2 regions of the Kitasatospora sp. NPDC085464 genome follow, and region 2 is predicted to be linked to the other one. Evidence: riboswitches for the same ligand, from Rfam matches in the RefSeq annotation. Region 2 holds a riboswitch; the other holds the start of a gene.
The links. Region 2 has a riboswitch for glycine ahead of gcvT (glycine cleavage system aminomethyltransferase GcvT). Riboswitches for the same ligand answer to the same signal wherever they lie in the genome.
Positions count from the first base shown of each region.

Region 1 (3,381 bases), on a different contig from region 2:
CGGGTAGGTGACCATCAGCACCGACAGGCTGTCGCGGTGCTGCTCGATCTTGGCCTTCAGGTCCTCGACGTCCACGTCGCCGTCGACCAGGGTCTTCACCACGACCACGCGCATGCCGGCCATCACCGCGGAGGCCGCGTTGGTGCCGTGCGCCGAGGACGGGATCAGGCAGACGTCACGCCGGGTGTCGCCGTTGGCGTGGTGGTAGGCGCGGACGGCCAGCAGGCCGGCCAGCTCGCCCTGGGAGCCCGCGTTCGGCTGGATCGAGACCGCGTCGTAGCCGGTCACCTCGACCAGCTGCTGCTCCAGCTGGCGGATCAGGGTCAGGTAGCCCTGGGCCTGGTCGATCGGCGCGAAGGGGTGGAGCTGGCCGAACTCCGGCCAGGTCACGGCCTCCATCTCGGTGGTCGCGTTGAGCTTCATGGTGCAGGAGCCCAGCGGGATCATGCCGCGGTCCAGCGCGTAGTCCCGGTCCGACAGGCGGCGCAGGTAGCGCAGCATGGCGGTCTCCGAGCGGTGGCTGTGGAAGACCGGGTGGGTCAGGTACTCGTCCTCGCGCAGCAGCGCGCCCGGCAGCGCGTCGGCGGCCTCGGCGACCTCGACCGCCTCGACGCCGAACGCGGCCCAGACGCCGGCCAGGTGCTCACGGGTGGTGGTCTCGTCGGTGGAGATCGAGATCCGGTCCGCGCCGTCCTGGTGGACGTTGATGCCGTTGGCGCGGGCGGCGGCGGCGATCTCGGCGGCGCGGCCCGGGACGACGGCGGTGACGGTGTCGAAGAACTCGCCGTGCAGCAGCTCGACGCCGCCGGCCCGCAGGCCCTCGGCGAGGGCGGCGGCGTAGCGGTGGGTGCGGCGGGCGATGTCGGCCAGGCCGTCCGGGCCGTGGTAGACGGCGTACATCGAGGCCATGACGGCGAGCAGCACCTGGGCGGTGCAGATGTTGCTGGTGGCCTTCTCGCGGCGGATGTGCTGCTCGCGGGTCTGCAGCGCCAGGCGGTAGGCGCGGTTGCCGTCGGAGTCGACGGAGACGCCGACCAGGCGGCCGGGCAGCGAGCGGGCGTACTCGGCGCGCACCGAGAGGTAGCCGGCGTGCGGGCCGCCGAAGCCCATCGGCACGCCGAAGCGCTGCGAGGTGCCGCAGGCGATGTCGGCGCCCAGCGAGCCGGGGGACTTGAGCAGGGTCAGCGCCAGCAGGTCGGCGGCGACGGCGACGATCGCGCCCAGGCCGTGCGCCTGCTCGATCACCGGGGTGAGGTCGCGGACCACACCGGTGGCGCCCGGGTACTGCAGCAGCACGCCGAAGACGCCCCGCTCGGCGATCTCGGCCGGGATGCCCTCGGACAGGTCGGCGACGACGACCTCGACACCGGTCGGCACCGCGCGGGTGTTGATCACCGCGATGGTCTGCGGCAGGGTCTCGGCGTCGACGAGGAAGACGCCGCCCTTGACCTTGGTGACGCGGCGGGCCAGCGCCATCGCCTCGGCGGCCGCGGTGCCCTCGTCCAGCAGCGAGGAGCCGGAGGTCGGCAGGCCCGTCAGGTCGGAGACCAGGGTCTGGAAGTTGAGCAGCGCCTCCAGGCGGCCCTGGGAGATCTCCGGCTGGTACGGGGTGTAGGCGGTGTACCAGGCCGGGTTCTCCATGACGTTGCGCAGGATCACCGGCGGGGTGAAGGTGCCGTAGTAGCCCAGGCCGATCATCGGCTGGAGAACCTGGTTGCGGCCGGCCAGCTCGCGCAGCTCGGCGAGGACCTGCGCCTCGGACCGGCCGGCGGGCAGGTCCAGACCGGTGATGGAGCGGATCGCCTCGGGCACGGCGGTGGCGGCGAGCTCGTCCAGCGAGCCGTAGCCGACGGACGCCAGCATCTTCTCCTGCGCGGCGGCGTCGGGGCCGATGTGGCGGTTCTCGAAGGGGCTGGCCAGCTCAAGCTCGGTGAGGGTCGAGGCGCCGGTGGGGCGTCCCGCGTTCGGCTGGGCGTTCATGTGGTCGAGGCCTCCTGGTCACGGACCGGCGGGGGTACGCACGCCGGCCGACCTTCCCGCTGCGGACAGCGAACTCAGCCGTGGCGGGCGAACCCGACAGGCCTCCCCCTCTGTCATCGGGACCTGAGAGCTTCGCCCGCACGGAGCGCGCTGTGAGCGCTCCGTCGGCTTGCACCGTCGGTGAGGGTGGTGGTCGCCGGCTTCCGTGCCGACACTCCTGCCCTGCTTTCCAGAGTGACCTACCCCACACGGTACGGATGCCTGAGAGATTCCGGGGAGGAGTTGCTCCTTCGGCGCTCCGACCAGCGGTTTTCGCGGCGGAGACTCTCCCGAGCGGGCTCTGCGGTCGCCGCCCAGGGTACCAGCGGGAGGCCTTCCGATCACGGGTGCTTCAGGTCACGCCGGGTCTACGCGCGTCCCCCGGACGGCGCAGCACGCAGCCCGTCCGGCGCACCCCGGTCGCGCCCGTCCGATTCATGGCATTTGGTGTGAAGTGACGGACGGAACGGGTGCTCCGGCCGCCTTCCTGCGGGGGTTCCGCAGGCCCAGCGCCCTGGAGGAATGAGTGCAGACCGACATCGACCCCCGGGACCTCATCGGCCACAAGGCGGTCGACCGCAACGGAGACAAGATCGGCACGGTCGACGAGGTCTATCTGGACGATGCCACCGGACGGCCCGAGTGGGCCGCCGTCCGGACCGGCATCTTCGGCCGGGACGCCTTCGTCCCGCTCACCACGAGCGACTTCTCCGGCGACGAGCTCCGGGTCCCGTACGACAAGTCGCTGGTCAAGGAGTCCCCGGACTTCGGTGTGGGCCAGCACCTGTCCCCCGCCCAGGAACTCCAGCTCTACCGCTACTACGGCCTCGACACCCCGGGGAGCGACGACCCGGCCGGTGAGAGCGGCGGCCACGCCGCGCAGTCCGACCTCGACTTCGGCACCGCCCCGGCCGCCGCGCCCGCGCCCGCGACGGCTGCGGCTGCGGCGGCTGCGGCCACGGCCACGGCCACCACCACCAAGCCGCTCGCCCTCCACTCGCCCGAGCCCGCCCCGACCGACACCAGCACCGCCCCGGAGGCCCACGTGCGCACCCTCAGTGCCCCCGCACCCGCCCACGCCCACGCTCCCGCTCCCGCTCCCGCCGTCACGCCTCCCGTCGAGCCGAAGCCGCAACCGCAGCCACAACCGCACCCGCAGTCGCAGCCGGCCGAGAGCACCGTGGGCGCCGCCGCTCCCGCCCCCACCGACCCGGTCGAGATCACCTGCCGCGAGGAGCGGCTGGAGGTCACCACCGAGTGGCACACCGTGGGCACCGCGAAGCTGCGCAAGTACGTGACGACCGAGCAGATCGAGCGCCGCATCCCGGTGGTCCGCGAGCGCGTCCGGGTCGAGCGGATCCC
Region 1 covers NZ_JBITTM010000005.1:236,533-239,913, forward strand. The annotation lists gene gcvP (aminomethyl-transferring glycine dehydrogenase) at 1-1,980, opposite strand, end outside; glycine riboswitch at 2,220-2,322, opposite strand; gene ACIGG8_RS06820 (PRC and DUF2382 domain-containing protein) at 2,546-3,381, shown strand, end outside.
Region 1: another riboswitch for glycine. It lies ahead of gcvP (aminomethyl-transferring glycine dehydrogenase); the one in region 2 lies ahead of gcvT (glycine cleavage system aminomethyltransferase GcvT).

Region 2 (3,381 bases):
CACCGCGCGCACCTCACCGGCCTGCCGCTCCAGCAGCGCGAAGAACGGCTGCGCGTTGACCTGCGGCTCGCTCAGCTTCAGCGGACCGGCCGGCAGCCGGTCCAGGCCCGCGGCGATCCGCCGCAGGTCGGCCCAGGGCACGCCGACACCGCCACCGGGGGCGTGCGGGTTGAGCCACAGGCCCCAGCGGGTGCGGTACAGCGACGCGGCGATCTCCCGGCCGGAGATGACCTCGTGGGCCCGCGCCCAGCCGGACGCGGCGAGCTGCTCGGGCGAGGTGACGGCCGGCGCGTAGCCGTGGCCGCTGATCTCCATGTTCCCGTACTGCGCGTCCGGACTGCCCGGCGTGCCGTGCCAGAGCAGCATCCAGACCCGGCCGTCCGCCAGCGCGTGCAGCAGTCGCTCGTACGCGTCGTAGCGCTCCGGCGCGACCTCGCGCAGGGCGTGCTCCAACACGCCGGGGTCCGCTCCCGGGTGCCCGGCCGGGGCCTGGCCCCAGGGCCCCGGCGCCCCGCCCGCTCCCGTTCCCGCACTCATGCGCCCACCTCGCCGCGCCTCTTTCCTCGAACCCGCCGGCCCGTCGGCCGTCTGCACGCACCCTATGGCGCGGCACCGGCCACCGCCACGGCGACGTGCCTACGAACGAACCCCGCTCACACCCGCGTGTAGAAAGGCATTACCCGGGTGAGCAGCCACTCGACCACCGGGTCGTCGGCGAGGTCGAGCAGTACGAGGTGGACGCCACCCGGCAGCGGCGCGGTTCCCAGCGCTCGGCCGAGCGCGTCGTTCACCGCGGCCGGCTCGGCCGGGGCCGCCGGATCCAACTGGACGCCCACGAACATCACGGTCGGCTCGCCCTCGATGCTGGCCAGCGCCCGGCGCGCGGTCAACACCCCGGGAAGGGCCGAAAGTTCGGCCCGGCAGGCGGCCAGGAAGTGCTCCGGGTCCTCGCCCGGCACCGGCTCGCGCAACGCCACCCGGCCGCCGGTCGGCGCCGCCGGATCCTCCGTGCCCTCCCAACGGTCCTCGCGCGGACCGCGGCGCAGCTCGGCCACGCCCTGCGGCGGCACGGGGATGCCCACCGCCGCCTCCGGGTTCACCGCGATGCCCACGCCCAGCGGCAGCCCGCGGGCGAACTCCCAGACCGGCGCGATCGCGAAGGCCATCCCCGGCGCCTGCTGCAGGAACACCTCCTGCGAGGAGAACACCGGCACGTACGGGTCGCCGCCCAGCTCGATGATCGGCAGGTCCAGCGCCTGCCCCTGCGGGTCGGCCCCGGCCGGCAGCGGCACCCACACCTGGCTGCGGGCCAGCACCTCGATCACCCGCGGCGTCGCGCCCGGGTCGCCCATGGCCGCGGTCAGCACCTGCTCCAGCTCGTTGGCCGGCCACGTGCCACCCGACGGTGCCCCCTCGGGACCGCCCCACCCCTGCTGCTGCTCCACCGGGTACCCCATGCGCCGCCGATTCCGCCCTCTGCCGGTCGGCCGCCCTCTGCTGCGCCGACGCGGAGCAGTCTAGGGCCCGTGTTCGGGACGGCGCGGGGTGGTCGGGTCCGCCGTTCCCGCCCGACCCGGTCCCCTCCTCCCGTGTGACCGGGTCCCCTCTCCCTTCCCGGTCCGGGACGTGCCATGATGTGCGCGTCCGACGGCATGCGCCGCGGGCTCCACAACTCCATACCGGCCGCTCGAACCCGCGCGGGAGAGCCCGGAGTGCCGCCAGCGTGGCGGCAGAGCCGGCGCCGAAGGAGCAAGTCCTCCCCGGAATCTCTCAGGCCCCCCTACCGCACGGGTTAGGCACATCTGGAAAGCGGCGCACGGCCCTGTCGCGCGCCCACCCACGGTGCAAGCCGCCATGCTGTCCCCCAAGCTGGAAACAGCTGCGGGCCGGCGGGCGGTGAAGCTCTCAGGTTCGACGACAGATGGGGAGACCCACGCCGCCGCATGCCCGCGCGCAGGGTCGGCCCCCGAGCGGGTCCGGTCCGGCGCGTGCACCCCTGAGTGCCCCGACCGAGGAGTTCCTGGCCATGTCGTCCCTCCGCCTGACCGCGCTCGACGCGCTGCACCGCGCCCTCGGCGCGACCATGACCGACTTCGCCGGCTGGGACATGCCGCTGCGCTACGGCAGCGAGCGCGAGGAGCACCTCGCCGTCCGCACCAAGGCCGGTCTGTTCGACCTCTCCCACATGGGCGAGATCACCGTCACCGGCCCGCAGGCCGGCGAGATGCTGGACCACGCGCTGGTCGGCTTCGTCTCCGCGCTGGGCGTGCTGCGCGCCCGCTACACCATGATCTGCGCCGAGGACGGCGGCATCCTGGACGACCTGATCGTCTACCGCCTGCGCGAGGACGCCTTCCTGGTCGTCGCCAACGCCTCCAACGCCCAGCTGGTCCTCGACGAGCTGATCGCCCGCGCCAAGGGCTTCGACGCCGTCGTCACCGACGACCGCGACACCTACGCGCTGATCGCCGTCCAGGGCCCGGAGTCGACCGCCATCCTGGCCGGGACGACCGACGCCGACCTGCCCGGCCTGAAGTACTACGCGATCCTCCCGGCCCAGGTCGCCGGCCGCGAGGTGCTGCTGGCCCGCACCGGCTACACCGGCGAGGACGGCTTCGAGATCTTCTGCCGCCCGGCCGACGCCGAGGAGATCTGGCAGGCGCTGACCGCCGCCGGCGAGGGCCGCGGCCTGGTCCCGTGCGGCCTGTCCTGCCGCGACACGCTGCGCCTGGAGGCGGGCATGCCGCTGTACGGGCACGAGCTGTCCACCGACCTCACCCCGTTCGACGCGGGCCTGGGCCGGGTCGTCCGCTTCGACAAGACCACCAACGAGGGCGCCTTCGTCGGCCGGAAGGCGCTGGAGCAGGCCGCCGCCGCGGCGGAGGCCAACCCGCCGCGGGTGCTGGTCGGGCTGGTCTCCGAGGGCAAGCGCGTCCCGCGCGCCGAGTACACCGTGGTCTCCGCCGACGGTGCCCCGATCGGCCGGATCACCTCCGGCGCGCCGTCCCCGACGCTGGGGCAGCCGATCGCGATGGCCTACGTCGACGCGGCGCACGCCGCTCCGGGCAGCACCGTCGCGGTGGACGTCCGCGGCAAGCACGAGCCGGTCCGGGTCGTCGCGCTGCCGTTCTACAAGCGCGCCCGCTGACGCCCGTCCGGGCCCCCCGTTTTCCCATAGACGCAGGTCGAAGCCGTCCGCGCGGCGGCCCGCTTCGTCGTACCCGCTTCCCATCCTGGAGAATGACGCCATGAGCAACCCCGAGCACCTGAAGTACACCGAAGAGCACGAGTGGCTGACCGACGCCGAGGACGGTGTCTCCACCATCGGCATCACCGAGCACGCCGCCACCGCCCTCGGTGACATCGTCTACGTGCAGCTGC
Region 2 covers NZ_JBITTM010000040.1:52,373-55,753, forward strand. The annotation lists gene ACIGG8_RS31075 (enhanced serine sensitivity protein SseB C-terminal domain-containing protein) at 1-537, opposite strand, end outside; gene ACIGG8_RS31080 (enhanced serine sensitivity protein SseB C-terminal domain-containing protein) at 654-1,457, opposite strand; glycine riboswitch at 1,689-1,796, shown strand; gene gcvT (glycine cleavage system aminomethyltransferase GcvT) at 2,027-3,148, shown strand; gene gcvH (glycine cleavage system protein GcvH) at 3,249-3,381, shown strand, end outside.